2 regions of the Spirillospora sp. NPDC052269 genome follow, and region 2 is predicted to be linked to the other one. Evidence: riboswitches for the same ligand, from Rfam matches in the RefSeq annotation. Region 2 holds a riboswitch; the other holds the start of a gene.
What was found. A riboswitch is a leader RNA that binds a small molecule or an ion and turns the genes downstream of it on or off. The one in region 2 is predicted to bind glycine.
Positions count from the first base shown of each region.

Region 1: linked by a shared signal. The riboswitch ahead of gcvP (aminomethyl-transferring glycine dehydrogenase) and the one ahead of gcvT (glycine cleavage system aminomethyltransferase GcvT) in region 2 are both predicted to bind glycine.

Region 1 is NZ_JBFAUU010000003.1:145,658-160,390, reverse strand. It holds gene AB0L06_RS07265 (sugar phosphate nucleotidyltransferase) at 1-1,212, shown strand, start outside; gene AB0L06_RS07260 (aminotransferase-like domain-containing protein) at 1,373-2,713, opposite strand; gene AB0L06_RS07255 (LysE family translocator) at 2,829-3,479, shown strand; gene AB0L06_RS07250 (DUF881 domain-containing protein) at 3,552-4,433, shown strand; gene AB0L06_RS07245 (small basic family protein) at 4,451-4,783, shown strand; gene AB0L06_RS07240 (DUF881 domain-containing protein) at 4,780-5,616, shown strand; gene AB0L06_RS07235 (FHA domain-containing protein) at 5,993-6,529, shown strand; gene ftsR (transcriptional regulator FtsR) at 6,646-7,518, shown strand; gene AB0L06_RS07225 (bifunctional nuclease family protein) at 7,700-8,170, shown strand; gene AB0L06_RS07220 (MerR family transcriptional regulator) at 8,572-9,174, shown strand; gene AB0L06_RS07215 (flippase-like domain-containing protein) at 9,291-11,990, opposite strand; glycine riboswitch at 12,241-12,336, shown strand; glycine riboswitch at 12,337-12,451, shown strand; gene gcvP (aminomethyl-transferring glycine dehydrogenase) at 12,519-14,733, shown strand, end outside.
Region 2 is NZ_JBFAUU010000009.1:215,138-229,870, reverse strand. It holds gene AB0L06_RS21160 (DUF6286 domain-containing protein) at 1-7, shown strand, start outside; gene AB0L06_RS21155 (Asp23/Gls24 family envelope stress response protein) at 11-589, shown strand; gene AB0L06_RS21150 (maleylpyruvate isomerase family mycothiol-dependent enzyme) at 654-1,460, shown strand; gene AB0L06_RS21145 (thiolase family protein) at 1,877-3,037, shown strand; gene AB0L06_RS21140 (winged helix-turn-helix transcriptional regulator) at 3,058-3,507, shown strand; gene AB0L06_RS21135 (L-serine ammonia-lyase) at 3,515-4,888, opposite strand; gene glyA (serine hydroxymethyltransferase) at 4,964-6,232, opposite strand; gene gcvH (glycine cleavage system protein GcvH) at 6,235-6,624, opposite strand; gene gcvT (glycine cleavage system aminomethyltransferase GcvT) at 6,645-7,745, opposite strand; glycine riboswitch at 7,822-7,925, opposite strand; glycine riboswitch at 7,927-8,024, opposite strand; gene AB0L06_RS21115 (alginate lyase family protein) at 8,180-9,394, shown strand; gene AB0L06_RS21110 (3-oxoacyl-ACP reductase) at 9,391-10,155, opposite strand; gene AB0L06_RS21105 (aldehyde dehydrogenase family protein) at 10,157-11,515, opposite strand; gene AB0L06_RS21100 (glutamine synthetase family protein) at 11,529-12,875, opposite strand; gene AB0L06_RS21095 (amino acid permease) at 12,872-14,392, opposite strand; gene AB0L06_RS21090 (FadR/GntR family transcriptional regulator) at 14,515-14,733, shown strand, end outside.

The DNA.
Region 1 (14,733 bases), on a different contig from region 2:
GCCCGCACCCTGAAACGCGCGGTGATCAGCGCCCTCACGGCGTCCGCGATCGACGTCCAGGACCTGGAGGCGTGCGCGCTGCCGATGGCGCGCTTCGAGACCGCCCGCGAGGACTGCCGCGGCGGCATCTACATCCGCACCACGGCGGGCGACCCGCAGGGCGTGGACATCCTGTTCCTGGACGAGGACGGCGCGGACCTCTCCCAGGCCGCGCAGCGCAAGCTGGACCGCGTGTACGGCCGCCAGGAGTTCCGGCGCGCGTTCCCCGGCGAGATCGCCGAACTGAGCTACCCGGCCCGCGTCGTGGAGACCTACACCCGCGACCTGCTGCGCCTGCTCGACGGGACCGGCGTCCGCGAGGCCGGGCTGAAGCTCGTCCTGGACTGCGCGGGCGGCACCGCGTCGCTGGTGCTGCCGACGCTGCTCGGCAAGGTCGGCGTGGACGTGCTGACCCGCAACGCCAAGCTGGACGAGGCGAACCCGACCGAGACGGTCGCCGAGCGGATGCGCGACCTGCAGCGGCTCGGCGAGCTGGTGTCGTCGTCGCGGGCCGCGTTCGGCGTCCGGTTCGACCCGGTCGGCGAGCGGATCTCGCTGGTGGACGAGAACGGCGAGCTGATCAGCGACGACCGGGCCCTGCTGGTGATGCTGGACCTGGTCGCGGCCGAGCGCCGAACCGGCCATGTCGCGCTGCCGGTCACCACCACCCGGGTGGCCGAGCAGGTCTGCCGGTTCCACGGCGTCGGGGTGCGGTGGGTGTCCACCTCGCAGGACGTGCTGACCCGCGCCGCCGCCGACCCCGACGCGATCTTCGCCGCGGACGGCCGCGGCGGGTTCCTGATGCCCGAGTTCTCCACGACGGTGGACGGGATCGCGGCGTTCGTCCGGCTCGTCGGCCTGGTCGCGCGGACCCGGATGACGCTGTCCCAGATCGACCGCCGCATCCCCGAGGCGCACCTGCTGCGCCGCCCGGTGCCGACGCCGTGGGCGGCCAAGGGCAGCGTCATGCGGACGGTCGTGGAGGCCGCGGACGGCCGCACGATCGACACCACCGACGGCGTCCGGGTCGTGGAGGACGACGGCCGCTGGGTCCTGGTGCTGCCCGACCCGTCCGAGGCCGTCACGCACCTGTGGGCCGAGGGTCCGGACGCCGACGCCGCCCAGGAACTCCTGGAGGAGTGGGCCGCGGTCGTCGAACGCGCCGGAACCTGACAGGCCTCTGAACCCGGCGGCCCCGGAGCACCGCCGGGCCGCGGACCCGCGCTTGAACGAGACCGGCCCGGCCGTCCGGGCCAGGCCCAGGCCGGACCTCCGGGGCAGGCTCAGGCGGGACGTCCGGGAACGGGCTCGGCCGGAACCGTCCGGGGCAGGCTCAGGCCGGTCCGGCCGGTTCGGCCGGGGCGGCGTCGGGACCGTGCCGGGCGAGATCGGCGAGGACGTCCAGGGCGCGCGCGAGTTCGCCGTGCGTGGGCGCTGCCAGCCCCACCCGGACGGCCGCGGGTGTCGCGTCGGGCGCGGTGGCGAACACCGCGCCCGGCGTGACCGTGATGCCGAGGCGGGCCGCCGCGCCCGCGAACGCCTCGGCGCGCCACGGGCCCGGCAGCTCCCACCAGCAGAAGAACGCCCGCGGCGCGGCCGAGACGGTGAAGCCCTCGAGCCGGTCCAGCGCGATGGCCCGACGGTCCGCCGCGTCCCGGCGCTTGGCCTCGCCGAGGGCTGCGACCGTGCCGTCCGCCAGCCAGCCCGTGGCGGCCTCCAGGGCGTATCCGGTGGGCAGCCACGCCCCTGCGCGCAGTGCGTCCGCGACGCGCCCGCGTAGGCCCGGAGGGACGGCCAGGAACCCGGCCGTGAGGCCGGGGGAGACCCGCTTGGACAGGCCGTCCACAACGATCGCCAGGTCCGGCAGAAGCCCCGCCATCGGCGGCTCGTCGGCGAGGAACGACCAGATCCGGTCCTCGACCAAGGGGACGCCGAGGGCCGACAGCGTCCCCGCGAGCGCGCACCTCCGCTCCGGCGGGACGGTCAGCCCGGTCGGGTTGTGCAGGGTCGGCTGCAGGTACACGGCGCTGAGCGGCGCCCGGCGGTGCGCCTCGACGAGCGCGTCCGGTCGCGGGCCGCGGTCGTCCGCCGCGATCGGGACGGCCACCACGCCGATCCGGGCGAGCAGGCCCCTGACCACGGGATACGTGAGCGGTTCGACGCCGAGCCGCCCGCCCGGCGGGACCAGCGCCGCGACCGCTCCGGCGACGGCCTGGCGGCCGTTCGCGGCGAACAGCACCCCCTCGGGATCGGCGACCCCCAGCAGCGCGGCGGCCTCCCGGCGCGCCGCCGCCGTCCCCGACGGCCCGACCGGACGCAGCGCGGCCGCCAGCACGTCCGGACGACGCAGCCGCGCGAGCCCCGCCGCCAGCCGCTCCGGCTGGCCGTCCGCCTCCGGATAGGTCAGCTCCAGATCCACCGGCGCCCCGGACGGCTCGAGCAGTGCGGGCGGTCCACCCCCCGGCGGCCCGGACCGCACGAACGTGCCCCGCCCGACCTCGCCGACGACCAGCCCGCGCGACGCCAGCTCCCGGTACGCGCGGGCCGCCGTGGACGCGGCGACGCCGTGCTCGCGGGCGAACCGGCGCTGCGGCGGCAGCCGGTCGCCGGGCCGCAGCCGGCCTGCCGCGATGTCCGCCGCGACCACGTCCGCCACCCGCCGGAAATCGTCCATCCCACCCCACATTGCACCGAGTACAAACCGCAGTATTGCACCGAGATCGCGGCGCTTCCTAAGGTGGGCGCGGTTCCCCGTTCCAGGGGAACCCGCTCAAGTGAAACGAGGTGCGATGGTCTCCCTGACCGCCGTCGCGGGCGTCGCCGTCGTGGCGTTCGGCCTGGTGCTGCTGCCCGGCCCGAACATGATGTACCTGGTCTCCCGGACGATCACCCAGGGGCGCCGCGCCGGGTACGTCTCGCTGGGTGGCGTGGCCGCAGGGTTCGCCGTCTACGCCGCAGCCGCGACCGCCGGGCTCACCGCCGTGTTCGCGGTCGTCCCGGTCCTCTACACGGCCATCAAGCTGGGCGGGGTCGGCTACCTGCTGTGGCTGGCCTGGCAGGCCGTCCGGCCAGGTGGGACGACCCCGTTCACCCCGCGCGAGCTGCCCGCCGACCCGCCGCGCCGGCTGTTCGCCATGGGCCTGGTCACCAACCTGCTCAACCCGAAGATCGCGATCCTGTACGTGTCGCTGCTGCCGCAGTTCACCGATCCGTCGCGCGGGCACGTGTGGGCGCAGAGCCTGGTCCTCGCGCTCGTCCAGATCGCCGTCGCGCTCACCGTGAACGGGATCTGGGTGCTGTGCGCGAGCGCGGTGTCGTCGTTCCTCACCCGCCGTCCCGCCTGGCAGCGCGTCCAGCGGTACGTGATGGGCTCGGTGCTCGCGAGCATGGCCGTCATGCTGGGCCTGGACCGCTCCCGCGCGGCCATCGCCTCTCCCTGACCGGGACGCCCCGCAGGGGGCGCCCATCGAGCGCCGGGGCTCCGATTTGGCGGTCCTTGCCATGATGGGCCCGTGAGCGAGCGGGACGAGCGGGACTCGGGCGGACCACCGGGACGGTGGCGGCGCCCCGACGCGTCCATGTCCCTGCTCACCGACCTCCTCGAGGGCAGGGTCGCCGACCCCGGGTACGCCGAGGCGGCCGCCCGCCGCCGCGCCGCCGGGGACGCCCCGACGGCCGGCCGCCCACGCGCACTGGCCACGCTCGCGCTCCTGCTCGTGGGCCTCATGCTCGCCGTCGCGGGCGCGCAGGTCCGGCGCGGCGAGCCCGTCGCGGCCCGGCAGCGCGCCCGGCTCGTGGACGAGATCCACAGCCGCACCGGCGAGACCGACGACCTGGCCCGCCGCCTGAACACCCTGCGAGGCGAGACCTCCCGGCTGCGCGCCGCCGCGCTCGCCCAGAGCGCCGCCGGACGCCGCGCCGACCGCGATCTCGCCGCCGCCGAGACCGCCGCCGCGGCGCGTCCCGCCTCCGGGCCGGCCCTGGTCGTCACCCTGGACGACGCCCCCAGGGACCGCGGCGACGATGCCTCCGACGACGACGGCCGGGTCTATGATCAGGACCTTCAGATCCTGGTCAACGGGCTCTGGGCGGCCGGAGCCGGCGCCGTCACGATCAATGGGCTGAGGCTGACCCCCACCACGGCGATCCGCACGGCGGGCGAGGCCGTCCTCGTGGACTACCGCCCGCTGACCGGCCCGTACGAGGTCATCGCGCTCGGCAACGCCGGGCGGCTGCGCGCCGGGTTCACCGGCTCGGCCGCCGACCAGCGCCTCACGGCCCTGCGGGACCGCTACGGCCTCCGCTACGGACTGCGGACCGAGGGCAGGGCCAGGCTGGCCGCCGCCGCTCCGTCCGCGCCGCGCTACGCCCGTCCGGCGGGTGAGAAGGAGTGAAGGGTGAGGGTGGTGCGGTGATCGCGCTGATCGGGCTGATCGCGGGGGTGGTGCTCGGACTGGTCTTCCATCCGGGCGTGCCGCTGTGGCTCCAGCCCTACCTGCCGATCGCCATCGTCGCGGCCCTGGACGCGATGTTCGGCGGCGTCCGCGCCCGCCTGGAGGGCGTGTTCGACGAGAAGACCTTCGTCGTCTCCTTCGTCGGCAACGCCATCCTCGCGGCGCTGATCGTCTTCCTCGGAGACCAGCTCGGCGTCGGCTCCCAGCTGTCCACGGGCGTGGTGGTCGTCCTCGGCGTCCGGATCTTCTCCAACGCCGCCGCCATCCGCCGGAAGCTCTTCGGCGCATGACCGGCGCCGACGAGCCCCCCGGGCCCGGGTCCGGGCCCCCCGCGAAGCCGGAGAAGGCCGAACCCCGGCCCGGGACGGAATCGGAGAAGGCCGAGGACGGGCCTCAGGCCCCCGGAGAAGCCGGGAAGGGTGAGGTCCCGTCCGCAACGTCCCGAAAGCCCCTGTCGCAGCTCAGCGACATGCTGCGGCCCCGGCTGACCCGCGGCCAGCTGGCGGGCGGCCTGCTCAGCCTGGTGTTCGGGTTCGCCATCGTGACGCAGGTGCAGGCCAACAGCCACGACACCAAGTTCGCCACCGCCCGCCAGGACGAACTGGTCGGGATCCTGTCCGACCTCACCCAGCGCTCCGAGCGGCTGCGCGGCGACCTGCGCGACCTGGAGAACACCAAGGCCGGCCTGGAGCGCGACGCACGCGGCCAGACGGCCCTGGAGGAGGCCCGCCGCCGCGCCGACGACTACGGGCTGCTCGCCGGGACCGTCCCGGCCCAGGGCCCCGGCGTGGAGATCACGGTGACCGACCCGCGCCGCGCCGTCCGCGCCGCCAACCTGCTGGACGCCCTGGAGGAACTGCGCGACGCCGGGGCCGAGGTCGTCCAGATCGGGGACGTCCGCGCGGGCGTCGACACCTACTTCGCGGACGGCCCCGAGGGCGTCCTCGCCGACGGCAGGTTCCTGCCGCCTCCCTACCGCATCCTCGCCATCGGCGACCCGCACACCATGGCCACCGCGCTCGGCATTCCGGGCGGCGTCGTGCGCACGCTGCGTGGTCTCGGAGCCGAGGTGACGGTCACCCCGCGTGCGCGAATGACCGTCAGCGCGGTACGGTCGGGGTAGGGGATCACGGGGGATCGGACCGCGAGCGCGGGCCATGTCGTCCTGCGCGCACGTCCCCGCGGGGCGGATCTGGTCGGGCGCCGGTCATCGAGAGGTGACGGGCGGACGGGTCGGGGCCGTCCGCGCGGCGGCGTAGACCTGCGATCATTGTCGAAGGTAGCGTGGGGGCGGCCGGCCGACCGTTCCGGTTGACCCCCCGGGCCTCACCCGCGTAAGTTGCGGCAACCGTCGCGATGGCGAGTGTCGTGCCGGGAGCACGAGCACCCGGGTCGGGACGGTGACCCGGCGTGGGTTGGACGAAGGATGCGCGTGGCGCGGGCGGCAGCTTTACGGGGGCCGTGGACGCCGCGCCGGAGGTAGGAGGCCGAGCCGATCGATGCCGAGCGTCTACTGCACGCAGTGCGGTCACGCCAACCCGGATGATGCCCGCTTCTGCTCGAACTGCGGCACTCCGTTGACTCGGAGTGGCCAGCAGCCTCCGCCTCCCCGGGAGTCTCCCGGCGAGTCGACCTCGACGATCTCCATCGCCGGGTTCGAGGCTCTCGACATCGAAGCAGGCGAACCGGGGCCGCCCGCCGCGTCCCAGGTCTCCGTCGACGCGCTGCCGCCCGGCACCGCGCTGCTGGTGGTCGAGCGCGGTCCGAACGCCGGCAGCCGCTTCCTGCTCGACAAGGACCGCACCTCCGCCGGCCGCCACCCGGAGAGCGACATCTTCCTCGACGACATCACCGTGTCCCGCCAGCACGCCGAGTTCGCCCGGCAGGGCGCCGGGTTCGCCGTGCGGGACGTGGGCAGCCTGAACGGCACCTACGTCAACCGGCAGCGGATCGACCAAGCCGGTCTGTCCGGCGGCGACGAGGTGCAGATCGGCAAGTTCCGACTGGTGTTCCTGACCAACCCGCAGCACGGCTGAACCGTCCGGCGCGGGCCGCCCGCCCGCGCCGGGAGCCGGTGCCCCGCCCGCGGCGGGCGGCGCACGGCGCGGGAACGGGCGACACCAGGCCGGACGCGGCGACGAAGAGGAGAGTGATGAGCGCGCAGGCCGCCCGGGCCCTGATGACGATCGGGGACGTCCTCGGGCTGCTCCGGGCTGATTTTCCGGACATCACGATCTCCAAGATCCGCTTCCTGGAGGCGGAGGGGCTGGTCGAACCGCAGCGCAGCCCGTCGGGCTACCGCAAGTTCGGTGAGGCCGAGGTGGCGCGGCTGCGGTTCGTGCTGACGGCCCAGCGGGACCACTACCTGCCCCTGCGGGTGATCAGGCAGCACCTGGAGGCGCTGGACCGGGGCGAGACGCCGATGCCGCTCGGCTCCCGCCGTCCGGCGGCCCCCGAGCCGCGCACGCCGGGTGACCGCGCGGGCGAGGCCGGCCCCGCCGCCGAAGGGCGGGCCACGGGCGAACGCGGCCTCGACGGACGAGGCGCCAACGGAAAAAGCGCCGACGGACGAGGTGCCGACGGGCGGGGCGGCGCCGACGCGGCACGCCGTCCACGCACCCTGGTCGCGGCCGACGCGGGGGCCGAGCCCGCCGCCGAGGTCCGGCTCACCCGCCGCCAGCTGATCGACGGCGCGTCGATCACCGAGGCGCTGCTGGCCCAGCTCGAGGAGTACGGGCTCGTCCGCCGGTCCGGGGCCCACTACGACGGCGACGCGCTGACCGTGGCCCGCGTCGTGGCCGCGCTCGGCGGCTTCGGGTTCGAGGCCCGGAACCTGCGCGCGGTGAAGGCCGCCGCCGACCGCCAGGTCGGGCTGATCGAACAGCTCGTGGCGCCCCAGCTGCGGCGACGCAGCCCCGGCGCGCACGAGGAGGCGGCCCGGACGGCCCGCGAGGTCGCCGAGCTGTCGGTCCGGCTGCACGCCGCTCTGGTGTCGGCCGGACTGCGGGAGAGCCTGGGCCCGTGAGCCCCGACGCGCCCGGCCGTTCCGCCGCCCGGAAGGGGCGGCGGGCCCCGGTCGGCGCGATTTGCCCGCCCGTCGCCCGGCCACCCGGAGGCGGGCCGGGTGTACGTTGGCTACAGGGGTCGGCGGGCAGCCGGTCCGGACGAGACCAGACCGAGGCCGCGAGGACCAGCAGGGAGCCGCTGTGAAGCAGATGGAGGTCGTCGGCGTCCGGGTCGAGATGCCCTCCAATCAGCCGATCGTCCTGTTGAAGGAGACGGACGGCGACCGCTACCTGCCCATCTGGATCGGGGCGGTCGAAGCGACCGCGATCGCCTTCGCCCAGCAGGGGGTGCTGCCCGCGCGGCCGCTCACCCATGATCTCTTCCGGGACGTCCTGGACGCGCTGAGCGTGCAGCTGAGGACCGTGAACATCACCGCGCTGCGCGACGGGATCTTCTTCGCCGACCTGATCTTCTCCAACGGGGTCGAGGTCAGCGCCCGCCCGTCGGACTCGATCGCGCTGGCGCTCCGCACCGGCGCGACGATCTTCGCCGCCGAGGACATCCTCGAGGAGGCGGGCGTCGCGATCCCCGACGAGCAGGAGGACGAGGTGGAGAAGTTCCGCGAGTTCCTCGACACGATCACCCCAGAGGACTTCGGCCGCGCGGGCTGACCGTCCGGACGCGGGTCCGGCTTGTGCGTCCGGTTCACCCGCATCGCCGGGTTCCGTCCAGTAGGCTCGAGGTTCGCGCCCGGGTCGGCGGTCCGGCACGCCCCGGCGGCGCGAAAGCGCCGGGTGCCGGGGTGACCTGCAAGGTCATGCCACCACCCGAGTGTTCTTGCACCGGTCCCCGCTTCCCGTTTCCGCACCGGGCGGACGTGGGTAGGAGTCTGGTGACAGCGGAGGTGCGCAGTTTGCCCACGTGAAGCCGGTTCATCCGGGTAGGCGACGCGCCGACGACGAACGTTGACCACACCCTGACCGGCACCTACCGTGCTGGTGGAACACCCGTGGTGTCATTCGTCAAACCCCCTTGACGAAACAGCGCGGGCTGATAGAAGCCGGAGGTCCGCGTGGCGGTGAGCAGCGGCGAGGGCAAGGCGACCCCCGACAGGCGCATGGCGTCCCAGCGCGCCGGAGAGCAGGGTCTGCTCTTCGACACCCGGGTCTCGGCGCCGCCGGAGGACGTCGGCTACCGGGGCCCCACGGCGTGCGCCGCCGCCGGGATCACCTACCGTCAGCTCGACTACTGGGCGCGCACCGGACTGGTCACCCCGAGCGTCCGGGCCGCGCAGGGCTCGGGCAGCCAGCGGCTGTACGGGTTCCGCGACATCCTGGTGCTGAAGGTGGTCAAGCGGCTGCTGGACACCGGGGTCTCCCTGCAGCAGATCCGGACGGCGACGAACCATCTACGCGACCGCGGCGTCGAGGACCTCGCCCAGATCACCCTGATGAGCGACGGCGTGAGCGTCTACGAGTGCACCTCGGCCGACGAGGTCGTCGACCTGCTCCAGGGCGGGCAGGGCGTGTTCGGCATCGCGCTCGGCCGGGTCTGGCAGGAGGTCGAGGGCAGCCTCGCCGACCTGCCGGCCGAGCGCGCCGACGTCGGCGACGATGACGACTCCCACCCGCACGACGAGCTCGCCTACCGCCGCCGCACCCGCCGCACCGGCTGATCTCCCGGTTCGACGCCCGGCACGTCCTCCCGACCTGACGACCTGATCTCTCCGGCCCCTCCGGCCCCGATCCTCCGGCCCGCCTCCCGGCGTGAACGCCGGAATCCCGCGCCCCGTCAGATGGCCTCCTTGCGCTGGAGGTAGGCGAACGCCGCCCAGCCGGGGGCGACCGGCAGCCAGAAGGTCAGCAGCCGGAACAGCAGCACGGCCGAGGTGGCGATCTCCGCGGGCAGCCCGGAGATCGTCAGCGCCAGCGTGAGCGCGCCCTCGACCGCGCCCAGGCCACCGGGCGTCGGCGCGGCCGATCCCAGGGCGTTCCCGGTCAGGAACACCACGACCACGGCCGTCCAGGGCAGGTGGCCGCCGAACGCGCGGATCGAGGCGTCCAGGCAGACCACGAAGGCGGCCGTGATCAGCAGCGTGCCGCCGAGGCTCGTGGCGAGCTTGCGGGGCGACTGCAGGACGTCCACCAGCCGCGGCAGCACCCCGGAGAACATCGACCGGAGCCGCGCGGTCACCAGCCGCCGGACGCGCGGGATGGCGAGCGCCACCGCCACCGGGATCGCGAGCATCAGCAGCACGATCATGATCGTCCGGGACGGCGCGAGGTCGTGGGTCGCGGTCTGCGTGGACCCGGTGATGAACCCGAACACCACCAGCAGGAGGATGTGGACCACCATCCCCAGGAGCTGGGACGCCCCGACGCTGGCGACGGCCGGTCCGGACCGGATCCCGGACTTCTGCAGGTAGCGGGTGTTGAGCGCGACGCCCGTGACGGCGACGGGCGCGACGAGCTTGACGAAGGACGCGGCCACCTGGACGAGGATCGTCCGCCACAGGGGCAGCCGCTCCGGCACGAACCCGATGAGCATGAGCGCCGCCGCGAGGTAGGTGACGGCGGCTCCGGCGGCGCCGAGCGCGACCCACCACCAGTTCGCCCGGTCGCCGATCGTGTCCAACTGCACGCTGGTCAACTGCGGGATGACGATGTAGGCGGCGAAGGTGAGGGCGACGATGCTCACGATCGTCCGGGACCGGAAGCGCTCCAGCCGGACGGGCTCGGTCTCGGCCTCGGGCTCCAGCTCGAGGATCTGCTCGCGGATCCGCGTCAGCAGGCGCCGGTCGTGCCGGACCGCGGTGCGGGTCGCCCGGGTCAGCGCGACCCGCTGCAGCAGCGGGACGGCCGCGGCGAGCGCGCCCTCGCCCAGCACCGGGGCGGCCGTCGCGACGGCGCGTTCGGCGCCGACGCGCAGCGCCAGGGTGGTGAGGAGCTGGGCCCGGTCCAGGCGCAGCACGAGATCGCCCGCGGCGACCTCGCCGACGCCGAGGTCGACCAGGTGGACCAGGCCCCCACCGGACGCCGCCTCGTCCGGGGCGGGCTCGTCCGGGCCCGTCTCGTCCGGGGCCGGGGCGTCGGCCTGGGCGGGGGAGGCGGGACGAGCCGGGCCGCTCACCAGGATGGCGTGGCCCTCCAGGCGGCGGTGGGCCAGGCGCGCGGCCTGGAGGCGGGCGAACTGGTGCCAGATGCCGGTGAGGAGGGCGTCGTCGATCTCGGCGTCGTCCAGCTCGTCCAGCCGCCGTCCCGGGACGTGCTCGTAGGCGAGCAGGGCGGCCTCGGTGCCGACCTCGCAGGTGCCGGTCAGACGCGGGGTGCGGACGTCCGCCGCGGACGCCGCGTAGGCCATCAGGGACTCCTGCTCCAGCGCCCGGCGCAGGGATCGCAGCGGACGGCGGTTCGTGCCGGCGCGCAGGCGCGCCAGCCGCCACAGGCGATACACCAGCCCGGCCGTCTGCTGGTCGCGGTCCAGCACGTTCACCTGGAGCTGCCAGCGGCCCCGGGGGAGTGGACGGCCCGCGCCGTCGTGCGGCACGCCGTCCGGGCCGGGGGCGACCGCGACGGCGTACCGGCGCGGCTCGTCGGCGGACGTGGCGACCTGCCGCGCCGCGACCGGGCGCAGGCCGAGCCGCTCCAGCGCCGCGACGACCGCGGCGCCGGTCGGGCGCGGGTTCGGCGTGCCGACCGCGTACAGCGTTCCGTGGCCGATCGCCTCGCCGAGGAAGTAGGTGGCGGCGAGCGCCGAGACCGAGGCGTAGGACGCGGTCAGCCCGGTGAGCGCGGCCAGGCCGATCATGGTCCAGGCGGCGATCTGCCAGCGGGTGCGGCCCGCCATCCCGACGGCGGCGACGAACGCGATCACCGGCGCGATGTCGGTGTGCACGACGGCGGTGCCGGAACTGCCCCAGATCAGGGCGTCCAGCAGGCCGTTCGGGGCGGCCGGGACGACCCAGTCGTTCATCGCCACGGTCAGCCCGAAGGTGATCATCGCGGCCAGCACCGCGATCGCCACCCGGACGCCGTCCCGGTTGAACAGGCGTTCGACCGCGAAGGCGGTGGGGACGGCGAGCACCCCGAAGCTGGACGCCAGCGTGGCCAGCGACAGCAGCCAGCGGGGCGCGTGCGCGGTGCCCTCGACGATGTCGGTCTGGAGGCCGTGCGTGGTCTGCTGGGCGATCGTCACCAGCAGCATGACGGCGCCGAGGCCGGCCAGCGCGGTGGCGAACCGGATCGCGTCGCCGGAGCGGCGGATGCGCTGCGGCGAGGGCGGCTCCTCGACCCGAGCCGGCCCCGCCTCCTCGCCCGGGTTCGCCTTGTCGCCGCCCGGGTTCGCCTCGTCCACGGCCCTGTCCGACGCTTCCTCGCCTGGGTCCGGCGCGTTCTCGCGCGGGTCCGTCCCGTCCTCGGGGACGCCGGGATCGGGCCCGGTCCGGTCCGAATCATGTTCGGTCCGCGCCGCGCCGTCCTGGGTCCGCGTCACGCCATACCGCCGTTCCGTCGTCGTCCCCGCCCCCGCGGTTGTGGGTCCTCCCGACCGTGAGCTGCGAATATCGTACTTTCTCCGGCGGACGCGGCGGGGGAGGCCCAGGTCCGCCACGCCGACCCGGCCGGTCCCCCGTTGAGGGAACGCCCGGTGGGCCGCCGGGGTTCCGGTCACGTCGCGGAGAGGGGGTCCGCCGCGTTCGATCGTGCTCTGTATTGGATAGAGTTTTTCCCACAGGAAACGCCGCTGACCCTGCGCGGGAGAGATTCCACGCCGCCAGTGTGGAACGCCGAAGGGGCAAACCTCCCCGGAACCTCTCAGGCAAAAGGACCGCGCAGACGAGGCACCTCTGGAAAGCAGGCGAGCGCGCCCGGAAACGGGGACGGGCCGTCTCACCGAAGGGGAAATTCCGCGCGTGCGCGGGGGAAGCTCTCAGGTGCCACGACAGAGGGGGAGACCGTCACCGGCCGGCCGGGCCGGGGACGCCCTGAGCGACCGCTTTCGCAGCCCAGGAGGCTCTCCCCAATGACCGCCCAGTTCTTCGCACCCGTGGCCTCGCCACAGACCCCGCGGACGGCCTTCGCCGACCGGCACATCGGCCCGTCCGGCGACGAGCGGTCCCGGATGCTGGCGGCCATCGGCTATTCCGGCGCCGAGGCCCTGATCGACGCGGCGGTCCCGGAGGCCATCCGCACGCACCGTCCGCTGGCGCTGCCGCCCGCGCTGTCCGAGCCGGCCGCGCTGGCCCGGCTGCGTGAGCTCGCCGAGAAGAACGCCGTGCTCACCTCCATGATCGGGTTGGGGTACCACGGCACCCACACGCCGGGCGTGATCCTGCGGAACGTGCTGGAGAACCCGGGCTGGTACACCGCCTACACGCCGTACCAGCCGGAGATCTCGCAGGGCCGCCTCGAGGCGCTGCTGAACTTCCAGACCGTGGTCGGCGACCTGACCGGCCTGCCGGTGGCGAACGCCTCCATGCTGGACGAGGGGACCGCCGCCGCCGAGGCGATGGCCCTGGCCCACCGCGTGGGCAGGCGCAAGGAGCCCGGCGCGTTCCTGGTGGACGCCGACGCGCTGCCGCAGACGATCGAGGTGATCCGCACCCGGGCCGTCCCGCTGGGCATCGAGGTCGTCACCGCCGACCTGTCCGCCGGGCTGCCGGAGGGCGACTTCTTCGGCGTGCTGGTGCAGTACCCGGGCGCGTCCGGCGCCGCCCGCGACCTGACGCCGCTGGTGGACGCGGCGCACGCGCGGGACATGCAGGCCGTGGTGGCCGCCGACCTGCTCGCGCTGACGCTGCTGCGGTCCCCGGGGGACAGTGGCGCGGACATCGTGGTCGGCTCGGCGCAGCGGTTCGGCGTGCCTTTCGGCTTCGGCGGTCCGCACGCCGGCTACATGGCCGTCCGCGAGGGCATCCAGCGGCAGATGCCGGGCCGCCTGGTCGGCGTCTCGGTCGACATCGACGGCAAGCCCGCCTACCGGCTGGCGCTCCAGACCCGCGAGCAGCACATCCGGCGGGAGAAGGCCACCAGCAACATCTGCACCGCGCAGGTGCTCCTCGCGGTGATGGCGAGCATGTACGCGGTCTACCACGGCCCGGAGGGCCTGGCCGCGATCGCGCAGCACGCGCACGGCCAGGCGGTCACGCTGGCCGCCGGACTGCGCGAGGGCGGCGTCGAGGTCGTCCACGAGCACTTCTTCGACACCGTCCTCGCCCGCGTCCCGGGCCGCGCCGCCGAGGTCGTCGCGGCCGCCCGCGAACTGGGTGTGAACCTGCGCCTCGCGGACGCCGACCACGTCGGGATCGCCTGCGACGAGACCACCACCGGCGAGCACGTCGCGGCCGTGTGGCGGGCGTTCGGCGTGGAGGGCGTCGCCGAGACCCCGGCCGGGGACGCGCTCGACTCCCTGCGCCGGGAGAGCCCGTACCTGACCCACCCGGTGTTCCACGCGCACCGCTCCGAGACCGCGATGCTGCGCTACCTGCGCCGCCTCCAGGACAAGGACATCGCGCTCGACCGGTCCATGATCCCGCTCGGCTCCTGCACGATGAAGCTGAACGCGACGACCGAGATGGAGCCGATCACCTGGCCGGAGTTCGCGAACATCCACCCGTTCGCGCCGGTCGACCAGGCCGCCGGGTACGTCGAGCTGATCGGCGAGCTGGAGGGCTGGCTCGCCGAGATCACCGGCTACGCCAAGGTGTCGGTGCAGCCGAACGCCGGTTCGCAGGGCGAGCTGGCCGGGCTGCTGGCGATCCGCGGTTACCACGCCTCGCGTGGCGAGGAGCACCGCAACGTCTGCCTGATCCCGTCGTCCGCGCACGGCACCAACGCCGCGTCCGCGGTGATGGCCGGGATGCGGGTCGTGGTCGTCAAGTGTGACGACGGCGGCAACATCGACGTGGACGACCTGCACGCCAAGCTCGCCAAGCACGGCGACGCGCTGGCCGCGATCATGGTGACCTACCCGTCCACGCACGGCGTGTTCGAGGAGTCCATCACCGAGGTCTGCAAGTCCGTGCACGACGCGGGCGGCCAGGTCTACGTGGACGGCGCGAACCTCAACGCGCTGGTCGGCCTCGCCCGTCCGGGCGAGTTCGGCTCGGACGTGTCGCACCTGAACCTGCACAAGACCTTCTGCATCCCGCACGGCGGCGGCGGCCCGGGCGTGGGCCCGGTCGGCGTCCGCGAGCACCTGGCGCCGTTCCTGCCGTCCCACCCGCTGCGCGCCGAGG
Region 2 (14,733 bases):
GGTCTGAGCGATGGACCGGCATGCCGCGCGCCTGAACCGGGTCCTGCTCGTCCTGACGGGGTTGCTGCTGATCGCGGCCGGGGGAACCGGGCTCGCGTTCGGGCTGGGGGCCTTCGGTCACTTGCGCGCGCACCAGCCGGTCCTCAGCAGGGTGACGCGTCACTTCGCGGCCGTGCACGCCTGGTACTGGCCCGAGATCGGCGCAGGTGCCGTGGTGGCCGCGTTCATCGGGATCGCCTGGCTGCTCGCGCAGGGACGCTCCGACCGCATCGCCGGGGTCGTCCTGGACGATGGCGACGGCACGGGCCGGACGATCGTCCCCGCCGGGACGCTCGCGACCGCGCTTCAGGACGACATTCAGGGGCTGCCCGGCGTCCGGTCGGCGCGGGTGAGGCTGACGGGGAAGCCGTCCGCGCCGAGACTGCGCCTCAATGTCACCTACGAGCGGCGCGCCGACCTGCTGGAACTGCGCCGCGGCCTCCAGGATCCGGCGCTCGCGCGGCTGCGCGGCACGCTCGAGGTGGAGCGGCTGCCCACGGTCGTCCGGCTCAACCTGGTCACCGGGGACGAGCGCCGCGTCGTCGAGTGAGTCCGCCTCCGACGACCGAACCCGGCTCTGGTCGCCGGACCGGGCGTGCGCGATGATGCCCGCCATGGACGAAGTGATGGCGGGACACGTGGCCGCGTACGAGCAGACGGTCCGGTCGACGATCGGGCTGGCCGAGACGTTCGGCGACGCGGACTGGGAACGGCCGACCGAGCTCCCCGGCTGGAACGTCAAGGACATCGTGTCCCACCTGGTCGGCGTGGAGACGATGCTGATGGGCGAGGATCCCGCGCCCGGCCACACGCTTCCGGACGACCTCCCGCACGTCCGCAACGACCTCGGCAAGGTGGTGGAGCCCGCGGTGGACCACCGGCGCGGGACGCCCGGACCCGAGGTGCTGAAGGAGCTCCGGGCCGTCCTCGACCGGCGGATGGAGCGGCTCGCGACGACCCCGCCCGACGAGCGCACGTGGCTGCCGACCGGCGGCGAGGGACCCTACGTCGAGCTGATGGCGTTCCGCGCGTTCGACTGCTGGGCGCACGAGCAGGACATCCGGCGCGCCGTCGGGCGTCCCGGCAACCTGGACGCCCCCGCCGCCGGGCGGATGTTCCAGATCGTCTCGCGCGGCCTCCCGATGATCGTCGGCAAGCGCGCCGCCGCGTCCCCCGGGACGGCCGTGACGTTCGAGAGCACCGGCCCGTTCACGTTCGTCCGGCACGTCGTGGTCGGCCCGGACGGGCGCGCCGCGTTCGCCGAGACGGCCCCTGAGGACGCGACCGTCCTGCGGATGGACTGGGAGACCTTCGTCCGCCTGGTGGCCGGGCGCTGCACGTCCGCCGACGTGACCGTCGAGGTCAGCGGGGACGAGGCGCTGGCCGCACGGGTCCTGGGAGCCATGACCTTGGCACCTTGACGACGCCACCCAGGCAGCTTGACGGACCTTTTGTCCTCCTGATCCCCAAAATCACCCATCTGCGTCCTAGCGTTCGGAGTACCCGCTGACGTCGAGGGCGTTTGGAGGTGTTCGCTTGCTGGAGCACCAGAGGACGGACGGCTCCCCAGAGGAGCCCTTCGACGGATGGAGGCGCAACCTGAACGACTTCCCAACGGGCCCCTTCCACTAGAGCGGCCCGAGCGCTTCGCGGAGGTCGTGTCCTACCGCCACGGCCTCCGGGAGCGCGACCCGTATTTCGCACTGTCCAGACGTCCGGGACGCTCACGATCCCGGACGTCTCTTTGCGCTGTGACCGGCGCCACGCCCCTAGTGGGTTGGAAAATCCAACTGACAGCGCGACTCTTGGGTTGGAGATTCCAACTCAGGAGGCAGTCATGCGAGACGCGGTGATCGTCGAAGCCGTCAGGACCCCGATCGGCAAGGGGAGGCCGGGCGGCGCCCTGCACGAGGACCACCCCGTGGACCTCCTCGCCCGCACCCTGAAGGCGCTGGTGGAGCGCGCCGGCATCGACCCGTCCGCCGTGGACGACGTGATCGGCGGCGTGGTCACCCAGGCGGGGGAGCAGGCCCTCAACCTCACCCGCAACGCCGTCCTCGCGGCCGGATTCCCCGAGTCCGTCCCCGCGACGACCGTGGACCGCCAGTGCGGCTCGTCCCAGCAGGCCCTGCACTTCGCCGCGCAGGGCGTGATCTCCGGCGCGTACGACGTGGCGATCGCGTGCGGCGTCGAGTCGATGTCCCGCGTCCCGATGGGCTCGGCCGTCCTGCCCGGCAGCGACCCGTTCGGCCCGCTGCTGAACGAGCGCTACCCCGAGGGCCTGGTCGGCCAGGGGATCTCCGCCGAGCTGATCGCCGCCCGCTGGAAGCTCTCCCGCGCCGAACTGGACGCCTTCGCCACCGAGTCCCACCGCCGCGCGGCCCGGGCCTGGGAGAAGCACGAGTTCGACCGCGAGCTGGCCTGGCCCGGCATGGACGAGTCGGTCCGTCCGGCCACGACCCCCGAGGTCCTCGCCGGGCTCAAGCCCGCCTACTTCTACGAGGAGGCCGCCCGGCGCTTCCCGGAGATCGGCTGGGAGATCACGGCGGGCAACGCGTCCCCGATCAACGACGGCGCCGCGGCCGTCCTCGTCATGAGCCGCGAGGCCGCCGAGCGCCTCGGCCTGCGCCCCCGCGCCCGCTTCCACACCTTCGCCGTCGCGGGCGACGACCCGCTCCTCATGCTCACCGCGATCATCCCCGCCACCGCCAAGGTCCTCGCGCGCTCCGGCCTGGACCTCGCCGACATCGACCTGTTCGAGGTGAACGAGGCGTTCTCACCGGTCGTCCTCGCCTGGCTCCGCGAGACGGGCGCCGACCCGGCCCGGACCAACGTCCGCGGCGGCGCCATCGCCCTCGGCCACCCGCTCGGCGCGAGCGGCGCCCGCATCATGACCACCCTCCTGCACGCCCTGGAGGACACCGGCGGACGCTACGGCCTCCAGACCATGTGCGAGGCGGGCGGCCTCGCCAACGCGACGATCATCGAGCGCCTCTAGCAGCGAATACGATGATGACCATGCCGCCGAAGGACGCCGACCCGAGGGCCTGCTCGATCGCCGACACCCTGGACCTGATCGGCGAGCGCTGGTCGGTCCTGGTCGTCCGCGAGCTCTTCCACGGCGTCCGGCGCTTCGACGGCATCGCCCGCAACACCGGCGCGTCCCGCGACATCCTCACCGCGCGCCTCCGCAAGCTGGAGCACAGCGGGATCATTTACCGCGAGCAGTACAGCGACCGTCCGGCCCGGTACGAGTACCACCTCACCGAGGCCGGACGCGAGCTGGGCGACGTCCTGCTGACGCTGCTCAAGTGGGGCGACCGCCACATCAACAGCGACGATCCGCCCGTCACCTGGACCCACTCCTGCGGCGCCGACCTCGTTCCCGAGGTCGTCTGCGCCGCCTGCGGCGAACCCGCCCGCGAGGGCGCCCACACCCCCCACGGCCGGGGCGTCCGCCCCGCCTAACGGCCGGTCAGCACTCGATGACGTTGACGGCGAGGCCGCCGCGCGAGGTCTCCTTGTACTTGTCGAGCATGTCCCGGCCGGTGTCCTTCATGGTCTTGATGGCGCGGTCCAGGGAGACGAAGTGCTTGCCGTCGCCGCGCAGGGAGATGCGGGCGGCGCTGATGGCCTTGATGGCGCCGACGGCGTTGCGCTCGATGCAGGGGACCTGGACGAGGCCGCCGACGGGGTCGCAGGTGAGGCCGAGGTTGTGCTCGATGCCGATCTCGGCGGCGTTCTCGACCTGCTCGGGGGTGCCGCCGAGGACCTCGGTGAGGCCGGCGGCGGCCATCGAGCAGGCGGAGCCGACCTCGCCCTGGCAGCCGACCTCGGCGCCGGAGATGCTGGCGTTCTGCTTGAACAGGACGCCGATGGCCCCGGCGGTCAGCAGGAAGCGGACGACGCCCTCGTCGTCCGCGCCCGGGACGAACCGGTCGTAGTAGTGCAGGACGGCCGGGACGATGCCCGCCGCGCCGTTGGTGGGGGCCGTGACGATCCGTCCGCCCGCGGCGTTCTCCTCGTTCACGGCGAGGGCGAACAGGGTCACCCAGTCCATCGCGTGCAGCGGGTCGGTGGCCTTCTCGGCGATCAGCGTGCGGTGCAGGCGGGGCGCGCGCCGGGGCACCTTCAGGCCGCCGGGCAGCAGGCCCTCGCGGGAGCAGCCGCGGTCCACGCAGGCGCGCATGACGTGCCACAGCTCGACCAGGCCGGACCGGATCTCGGCCTCGGAGCGGCCGAACGCCTTCTCGTTCTCCATCATCAGCGCGGAGATCGACAGGCCCGTCTCGCGGCAGAGTTCCAGGAGCTCGACGCCGCTGTCGAAGCGGTAGGGCAGGACGGTGTCGTCGGCCTTGATGCGGTCGGCGCCGGTGGCGTGCTCGTCGACGACGAAGCCGCCGCCGACCGAGTAGTAGACCCTGCTGCGCAGCTCGTTGCCGTCGGCGTCGAACGCGGTGAAGCGCATGCCGTTCGGGTGGCCGGGCAGGGAGATCTTGCGCTCGAACACCAGGTGCTCGCCGATCACGAACGGGACCGGGTGCGAGCCGAACAGGACCAGTGACCCGGTCTCGCGGACGCGCGCGATGCGCTCGTCGGCGGTGTCCACGTCCACCAGCTCGGGCTTGTCGCCCTCCAGGCCGAGGATGACGGCCTTGTCGCTGCCGTGCCCCTTGCCGGTCAGGCCGAGCGAGCCGTACAGGACCGCCTGGACGGACGCGGTCTTCTCCAGGACGCCGTCCTGGTCGAGTCCGCGCGCGAAGCGGTGGGCGGCCGCCATCGGTCCTCCGGTGTGCGAGGAGGACGGCCCGATGCCGATCTTGAAGAGGTCGAAAACGCTGATAGCCATGGACTTGCTACTCCGTTGTAGCGTGCGGAAACACGTGGCCCCCGGCCGCCCCGGGGGCGGACGGGGGCACGGTGATCACAGGTTCGGGTAGAGCGGGTGCTTGTCGGCCAGGGCCTTCACCCGGGCGGCCAGGGCCGCCTGGTCGAACGACGGCTGGAGCGCCAGCGCGATGACGTCGGCGACCTCGCGGAAGTCCTCGGCGCCGAAGCCGCGGGTGGCCAGGGCCGGGGTGCCGATCCGCAGCCCGGACGTCACCATCGGCGGACGCGGGTCGTTCGGGACGGCGTTCCGGTTCACGGTGATGCCGACGTCGTGCAGCCGGTCCTCGGCGTCCCGGCCGGTCAGCTCGGAGTCGACCAGGTCGACCAGGACCAGGTGGACGTCCGTGCCGCCGGTCAGCACCTTCACGCCGGCCTTCGCCGCGTCCTCGGCGAGCAGGCGCTCGGCCAGGATGCGTGCCCCTTCCAGCGTACGCCGCTGGCGGCCCGCGAACTCCTCCGAGGCCGCGACCTTGAGCGCGACCGCCTTGGCGGCGATCACGTGCTCCAGCGGACCGCCCTGCATGCCGGGGAAGACGGCAGAGTTGATCTTCTTGCCGAACTCCTCCCTCGCCATGATCAGGCCGCCGCGCGGACCGCCGAGGGTCTTGTGCGTGGTCGTCGTGACGATGTCGGCGAACGGGACGGGCGACGGGTGCAGCCCGGCGGCGACCAGGCCCGCGAAGTGGGCCATGTCGACCATGAGCAGCGCGTCGACGGAGTCGGCGATCTCGCGGAACCGGGCGAAGTCCAGTTGACGCGGGTACGCCGACCAGCCGGCCACGATCATCTTCGGCCGGTGCTCCTCGGCGAGGCGCGCGACCTCGTCCATGTCCACCCGGCCGTCGTCCTCGCGGACGTGGTAGGGCACCACGTTGAGGACCTTGCCCGAGTAGTTGAGCCGCATGCCGTGGGTCAGGTGGCCGCCGTGCGCCAGGTCCAGGCCCAGGATGGTGTCGCCGTGGTTCAGCAGCGCGAAGTAGACGGCCGTGTTGGCCTGCGCGCCCGAGTGCGGCTGGACGTTGGCGAACTCGGCCCCGAACAGGGCCTTGGCCCGGTCGATGGCCAGCTGCTCGGTGACGTCCACGTACTCGCAGCCGCCGTAGTAGCGGCGGCCCGGGTAGCCCTCGGCGTACTTGTTGGTGAGGACCGTCCCCTGGGCCTCCAGCACCGCGACCGGCGTGAAGTTCTCCGAGGCGATCATCTCGAGGGTCGACTGCTGGCGGTGCAGCTCGTCGGCGACCGCGGCGGCGACCTCCGGGTCCACCTCCGCCAGCGGGGCGTCGTGCGAGGAGGGGGCCGTCATGCTCAGGACTCCTCGGTCAGCTTGGCGTAGGCGGCGGCGTCCAGCAGGTCGCCCGGCTCCTCGGTGATCTTGACCTTGAAGATCCAGCCCTCGCCGTACGGGTCGTCGTTGATCACCTTCGGCTCCTCGATCACGGCCGCGTTGATCGCGGTGACCTCGCCGTTGACCGGGGAGACCAGGTCGCTGACCGACTTGGTGGACTCCACCTCGCCGCAGGGCTCGCCGGCCTCGACGCTCTCGCCCTCCTTCGGCTGGAGCTCGAGGAAGACGATCTCGCCGAGCGCGTCGGCGGCATGCTGGGTGATGCCGATGGTGACGATGCCGTCCTCGTTGTCGAGACCGGCGACCCACTCGTGGTCTTCGCTGTAGCGGAGCTGCTCCGGAACGCTCACGGTTGTTCTCTCTCCAGGATTCAGGAACGCTTGTAGAAAGGCAGGGCGACGACGTCGACCGGCTCGTGCCGGCCGCGGACGTCCACGACCAGTCCGGTGGTGTCCTCGGGGACCGAGGAGTCCAGGTAGGCCATGGCGATCGGCTTGCCCAGTGTGGGCGACGGAGCGCCGCTGGTCACCACGCCGCACGGCGTGCCGTCCGGGCCGACGACCGCGTACCCCTTGCGGGGCGCCCGGCGCCCGCGGGCCACCAGTCCCACGAGCCTACGGCCTGCGGCGGCCTCCGCACGCGCGGCCAGCGCGGGCCGTCCGACGAAGTCCCCGTTCTTCTCGAACTTGACCACCCGGCCGAGCCCCGCCTCGAACGGGGTCGTCTCGGCGGTCAGCTCGTTGCCGTAGAGCGGCATCCCGGCCTCCAGGCGCAGGGTGTCGCGCGCCGACAGCCCGGACGGCATGACCCCCTCGACCCCGGCCAGGACGTTCCACAGCTTCACCGCGTCGGCCGCGGCGACGAAGAGCTCGAAGCCGTCCTCGCCGGTGTAGCCGGTGCGCGCGATCAGCGCGTCCACCCCGGCCACGGTCCCGGGCAGGATCGCGTAGTACTTCAGCTCGGGCAGCGGGGCGTCGGTGAAGCGGAGCAGGATGTCCTGCGCGTCCGGGCCCTGGAGCGCGATCAGCGCGTAGGCGTCGGACCGGTCGTCCACCTCGGTGTCGAAGTCCTTGGCGCGCTCGACCAGGGCCTCCCGGACGACCGCGACGTTGGAGGCGTTCGCGACGACCAGGTAGGTCTCGGCGGCCAGGCGGTAGACGATCAGGTCGTCCAGGACGCCGCCGTCCTCCGCGCAGATCATGGTGTAGCGGGCCTTGCCCACGGCCATCGGCGAGATGTTGCCGACCAGCGCGAAGTCCAGTGCGGCGGCGGCCTGCGGGCCGGTCAGGAAGATCTCGCCCATGTGGGAGAGGTCGAACAGGCCGGCGCCGTCGCGGACGGCCTTGTGCTCGGCCGTCTCGCTGGCGTACCGGAGCGGCATGAGGTAGCCCGCGAAGTCCACGAGGTTGGCGCCCAGAGCGGCATGGACGTCGTACAGCGGCGTCTTCTTGGGAGTCGGATCGGCGGACATGGGTCTGGCTCCTTGGTCGCGGATGGCGCGCGTGGACGTCCCGTCAATGGTCCCATCGCGCCCCGGGCGGCTCGGTGCCTCCCCCTCTGTCATCGGCGCCTGAGAGTTTCACCCCCGCGACGAAAGGGGGGCTTTCACCTTCGGCGGAGGGCGCGGGACGCCCTCGCTTTCCAGAGGTCGCCTGGTCCGCGCGGTCCGTGGGGCCTGAGAGGTTCCGGGGAGGAGTTGCTCCTTCGGCGGCCCCCGCTGGCGGCGGGAGCACTCTCCCGCGCGGGTTCAACGGCTGCCCGCAATGTACCAGCGCGCTCGACCCCGCTACCAGCCGACTTGTCGCCCTTTGCGGCGTATTTCGCCGTTCTGATTGACGGCGCCCGATCGCGACGGTTGCATGATCCGACGTTCAGGGACTTTTCAGCCGACGAAAGGATCTCATGATGGCGTTCACCCGGAGCCGCGTGTGGCTCGCGTCCGGCGCGGGGGCCGCGGTGGTCGCCGCGTCCGTGGCGGCGGTCGCCTGGGACGGCGCGTCCGGCGGGCACGAGGCGGGGGCGGTCGCCGCGACGTCGGCAGCCGGGTTCAAGCACCCGGGCGTGCTGGTCGGCAAGCAGCAGCTCGACACGATGCGCACCCGTGTGAAGGCGGGCAAGCAGCCGTGGAAGACGGCTTACGACGCGATGCTCGCGAGCAAGTACGCCGACCTCAAGCGGACGCCGAAGCCCCGCGCGAACGTCGAGTGCGGCCCGTCGTCCAACCCGAACCACGGCTGCTCGGACGAGCGCGACGACGCGATGGCCGCCTACACCGACGCCCTCGCCTACACGGTCAACCATGATCAGAAGTACGCGGCCAAGGCCGTCCAGCTGATGGACGCGTGGGCGAAGGTCCTCAAGCAGCACACCAACTCCAACGCGCCGCTCCAGGCGGCCTGGGCCGCCAACGACTGGGCCCGCGCCGCCGAGATCATCAAGTACTCCCCGTACGGCGCCAAGTGGACGGGCAGGAAGAAGTTCGCGTCCTTCCTGCGGACCGTCTACCTGCCCATGGTCAACAAGGACCGGCCGACCACGAACGGCAACTGGGAACTGATCATGACGGACGCGACGCTCTCCATCGCCGTCCACACCGACGACCGGGCCACCTTCAACACGGCCGTGGCGCGCTGGCGCAAGCGCCTGCCCGAGTACGTCTACCTGAAGAAGGACGGCGCGCTCCCGAAGACCCCGGCCGGGATCAGCGGCAAGGCCGCGACGATCAAGTACTGGCAGGGCCAGGGCACCTTCGTGGACGGCCTCGCCCAGGAGACCTGCCGGGACTTCGGCCACACCGGCTGGGGCCTGGACGCCGCGATCCACGTCGCCGAGACCGCCCGCCTCCAAGGGCTGGACCTCTACAAGGAGGCCCAGCCCCGCCTGACCAAGGCCATGGAGTTCCACGCCCAGTACGACCTGGGGACGAAGGCTCCGTCCTGGCTCTGCAAGGGCGCCCCCAAGACCGGCCTCGGCCCGGTCCTGGAGGTCGGGTACAACGCCTACCACCACCGCCTGGGCGTCTCACTGCCCAAGACAGGCGCCCTGGTCACGGCCAAGCGCCCGGCCGGGCCGTCCCACTTCCTCGGCTGGGAGACCCTGACCCACGCCGACGCTCCCTAGAGCGGGGTGACGTAGGCGCCCGAGATGCCGCCGTCCACGAGGAACTCGGACGCGGTGATGAAGGACGCGTCGTCCGAGCCCAGGAACGCGACGGCCGCCGCGATCTCCTCGGGCTCGGCGAAGCGCCCGGTCGGAATGTGGACGAGCCTCCGGGCCGCCTTCTCCGGGTCCTTGGCGAACAGTTCCTGGAGGAGCGGCGTCGAGACCGGCCCCGGGCAGAGGGCGTTGACGCGGATGCCCTCGCGGGCGAACTGGACGCCCAGCTCCCGCGACATCGCCAGGACCCCGCCCTTGGACGCCGTGTAGGAGATCTGCGAGGTAGCCGCGCCCATCACCGCCACGAACGACGCGGTGTTGATGATCGAGCCCTTCCCCTGCGCCTGCATGTACGGGATCACGTACTTGCAGCACAGGTAGACGCTGGTCAGGTTGACGTCCTGGACGCGTTTCCAAGCGTCGAGCCCTGTCTCCAGGATCGAGTCGTCGTCGGGCGGCGAGATGCCCGCGTTGTTGAACGCGACGTCGATCCGTCCGTAGGCGTCGTGGGCGGCCCGGAACAGGGCCTTCACGTCGTCCTCGGACGTGACATCGGTGCGGACGAACAGGCCGCCGACCTCGTCGGCCGCCTTCCGGCCGCCCGACTCGTCCAGGTCGGCGATGACGACCTTCGCGCCCTCGGCGGCGAGGCGGCGGGACGTCGCCAGGCCGATCCCGCTGGCTCCGCCGGTGACGACGGCGACGCGGTCCTCGAATCGCTGCACGCTATTCCTCCGTCGAGATGAAGACGTTCTTGGTGTCGGTGAAGGCGGCGAGGGCGTCCGGGCCGAGTTCGCGGCCGAGGCCGGACTGCTTGAAGCCGCCGAACGGGGTCCAGTAGCGGACGGACGAGTGGGAGTTGACCGACAGGTTCCCGGCCTCGACCGCCCGCGACATGCGGAAGGCGCGGCCGACGTCGCGCGTCCAGATCGAGCCGGACAGGCCGTACGGGGTGTCGTTGGCGATCCGGACGGCGTCCGCCTCGTCCTCGAAGGGGACGACGATCGCGACCGGCCCGAAGACCTCCTCGCGCCACGCGGGCAGGTCGGTCACGCCGTCCCCGGCGAGGACGGTCGGGGCGAACCAGAACCCCTTCCCGGACGGAGCCGAACCCCGGACGGCAACGGGGGCGCCGCCGGTGACGTAGGAGGCGACGCGCGCCCGGTGCGCGCCGCTGATCAGTGGCCCGACCTGCGTCTTCTCGTCCCGCGGATCACCGACCACCACGGCTTGGACGGCAGGTTCCAGCAGTTCCATGAACCGGTCGTAGACCGTCCGCTGGACGAGGATGCGGGACCGGGCGCAGCAGTCCTGCCCGGCGTTGTCGAAGACCGCGCCGGGGGCCGTGGCGGCGGCCTTCTCCAGGTCGGCGTCCGCGAAGACGATGTTCGCGGACTTGCCGCCGAGTTCGAGCGTGAGGCGCTTGACGCTCGCCGCGCAGGCGGCCATCAGCTCCTGCCCGACCCGCGTCGAGCCCGTGAAGGCGATCTTCGCGACGTCCGGGTGGTCGGCGAGCCGCCGTCCCGCGACCGGGCCCTCGCCGGGCAGGACGGTCACCACGTCCTCCGGCAGCCCGGCCTCCAGCGCCAGCTCCCCGACGCGCAGCGCCGTCAGGGGCGTCGTCTCGGCAGGCTTGACGATCACCGTGTTACCGGCCGCGAGCGCCGGGGCGAGGCCCCAGCCGAGGATCGGCATCGGGAAGTTCCACGGGACGATCAGCCCGACCACACCGAGCGGCTCGTGGAAGGTGACGTCCAGCCCGCCCGGCACCGGGATCTGCTGCCCGGTCAGCCGTTCGGGCGCGGCCGAGTAGTAAAGCAGCACGTCACGGAGGTTCCCGGCCTCCCAGCGGGCCTGCGCGATCGGGTGCCCGGCCTCGTCCACCTCCAGCTCGGCGAGCTCGTCGACGTGCTCGTCCACCACTTCGGCGAAGCGCCGCAGCAGCCGCGCGCGGTCGCCGGGGGAGACCGCCCGCCAGTGGACGTAAGCGCGGCGAGCCCGCTCGACGGCCCGATCGGTGTCGGAGACCGAGGCCATCGCCACGGACGTGACGACCTCCTCGGTCGCGGGGTTGATCAGCTCCAACGAAGCACCCTTCTCACAGTCGCTCGAAGCCGCGGAACAGCTCCCAGTCGGTGACGGCCCGGTCGTAGGCGTCCAGTTCCACCTGGGCGTTGTTGGCGTAGTGCTCGACGACCTCCTTGCCGAACGCCTCGGCGGCCAGGTCGGACGCCGTCCAGTCGGCGGCGGCGTCGCGCAGCGAGCGGGCGACCGTGGACGCGTCGGACGCGTACGCGTTGCCCCGGTACGGCTCCTCGAGCGGCAGGTCGTTGTCGATGCCGTGCAGCCCGGCCGCGATCATCCCGGCGACGGCCAGGTACGGGTTCACGTCGCCGCCGGGCGTCCGGTTCTCGATCCGCAGGGACGGCCCGTGCCCGACGAGCCGCAGCGCGCACGTCCGGTTGTCCAGGCCCCACTTGATCGCGGTCGGCGCGAACGAGCCGGGCTGGTACCGCTTGTACGAGTTGATCGTCGGCGCGTAGAGCAGCGTGAAGTCGCGCATGAGCGCCTGCTGGCCGGCGATGAACGCCCGTCCGACATCCGACAGGCCGTGCGCACCCTCGGATGAGGCGAGCACCGGCCGTCCGTCGGCGTCCCGTAGCGACAGGTGGATGTGGCAGGAGTTTCCTTCGCGTTCGTTGGGCTTGGCCATGAACGTGATGGCCATGCCTTCCTGCGCGGCTATCTCCTTTGCCCCCGTCTTGTACAACGAGTGGTTGTCACACGTTGACAAGGCGTCGTTGTACCGGAACGCGATCTCGTGCTGTCCGAGGTTGCACTCGCCCTTGGCGGACTCGACGTACATGCCCGCGCCCTCCATGCCGAGCCGGATCCGCCGCAGCAGCGGCTCGACCCGGGCCCCGCCGAGCAGCGAGTAGTCCACGTTGTACTGGTTGGCCGGGGTGAGGTCGCGGTAGGCGCGGTTCCAGGCGTCCTCGTAGGTGTCGGCGTAGACGATGAACTCCAGCTCGGTGCCCGCGAAGGCCGTCCAGCCGCGTTCGGCGAGCCGGTCGGTCTGGCGGCGCAGGATCTGCCGGGGGGACGCCGCGACGTCCGAGCCGTCCTCCCAGCCGAGGTCGGCGTGGACGAGCGCCGCGCCCTCCTGCCAGGGGATCCGCCGCAGCGTCGCGAGGTCGGGCCGCATCACGAAGTCCCCGTACCCGCGTTCCCAGGACGACATGGCATAGCCGTCCACGGTGTTCATGTCGACGTCCACGGCCAGCAGGTAGTTGCAGCCCTCCGAGCCGTGCCCGGCGACCTCCTCCAGGAAGAACCGCGCCGACAGCCGCTTGCCCTGCAACCGTCCCTGCATGTCCGCGATCGCGATGATCACGGTGTCGATCCGTCCGGCCGCGACCTCGTCGCGTAGTTCGTCGAGGTTCACGCGACCCCCTTCAGGTCGTCCTCGATGGCGGCCAGTTCCTCGGCGGTGCCCTGCACCTTCGGGCCCTTGAACCAGCGGCGGGCGGACAGCACCCACCACAGCGCGGCGCCGCCGAGGACGACGGCGAGGGCGATCGGCGCGTAGTTGAAGCTGTCGGTGGTGATCGGGTTGCTGGGCGGCAGCATGAACAGGACAGAGATGATCAGGACCCAGACCACCGCGACCGTCCCGATCGGACGGCTCCAGCGGCCGAGGTGCCAGGGCCCGCGCTCGAACGCGTCGCCCTGCCGCAGCCGCAGGAACGTCGGGATCACGTAGGCGATGTAGAGGCCGATCACCGCGACGGACGTGACGGCGAGGTAGGCGGTGTAGTTCCACAGCGCGGGCAGGGCCAGCACGAACGCGCAGGTCGCCGCGAGCCAGATCGCGTTGGTGGGCGTCCGGGTGCGCGCGTTGATGTGGTGCCAGACGCGGGAGAGGGGGAGCGCGCCGTCCCGGGAGAACGCGTAGATCATCCGGGAGTTCGCGGTGACCGAGGCCGTCCCGCAGAAGAACTGCGCGCCGAACGAGATGAGGATGAGCACGTCGCCGAGGGACCGTCCGGTCGCGGACGTGAAGATCTGCGCGGGCCCGTCGGCGGCGGCCTTGTCGTAGTCGCCGATCGCGAAGGTCATGCCGAGCAGCAGCAGCCAGCCCGCGACGATCGAGATCAGCACCGAGTTCACGATGCCGCGCGGGCCGGACCGGGCCGCGTCGTGCGTCTCCTCGGTCATGTGCGCGGACGCGTCGTACCCCGTGAGCGTGTACTGCGACAGCAGCAGGCCGATCAGCGCCGCGTAGACGCCGTAGTGCCAGCCGGTCTGGTTGACGAACTTGGTGAACACGAACGTGGCGCTCTGGTGGTGGGACGGCTTGATCGCCAGCACGCCGAGGACGACCGCGACGCCGAGGACGTGCCACCACACGCTCACGCCGTTCAGCAGCGCCACCAGCCGGACGCCGAACTGGTTCAGCAGCGCGTGGATCACCAGCAGGACCGCGAACAGCAGGAAGGTGTGGCCGGGCGAGACCGTGTACCCGAACCGGTCGTCCAGCAGGGGGTTGAGGAAGGCGGCCGAGCCGTAGACGATCCCGGCGGTGACCGCGACCTGGCCGGTGAAGTTGAACCAGCCGGTGAACCAGGACCAGGCCGGGCCGTTGCGCGGGGCGAGCTTGGCGGCCCAGTAGTAGAGGCCGCCGGCGGTCGGGTAGCTGGAGCAGACCTCGGCCATCGCGAGCGCGACCAGCAGGGTCATCGCGCCGACGCCGAGCCAGCCCCAGGTGATCACGGCGGGGCCGCCGCCCTTGAGGCCGATCGTGTAGGACGTGAGGCAGCCGGTGAGCACCGAGATGATCGTGAACGAGACCGCGAAGTTGGCGAAGCCGGACATGGACCGCCGCAGTTCCTGGGCGTAGCCCAGCTCGTGCAGGCGTCGTTCGTCGTCGGAACGGGTGGGGGCGTGTTCGTCGAGGCTCACGGCGCCTCCTCGCAGGGGGTTTGAAGCCCGTTAAACGGGCTAACGTCAGACCATTAAGGTTTCTGGGAGGCGTCCCGTCAAGAGGTCCGGGGACGGAAAACCCACCTGTAACGTTGGGCCCTGTGGAGGAGATCGTGGCGGAGCGCAGCCCGCTCAGCGAGGCGGTGTTCCGGCCCGTCCGGGCGGGCAACGCGTTCGAGGAGACCGTCGAGCGGCTGCTCCAGGCGATCAAGCTGGGCGTGGTCGACCGCGGCGACCGGCTGCCGCCCGAGCGCGAGCTGGCCCCGCTCCTCGGCGTCAGCCGGGTGACGCTGCGCGAGGCCATCCGCGTCCTCGCCCAG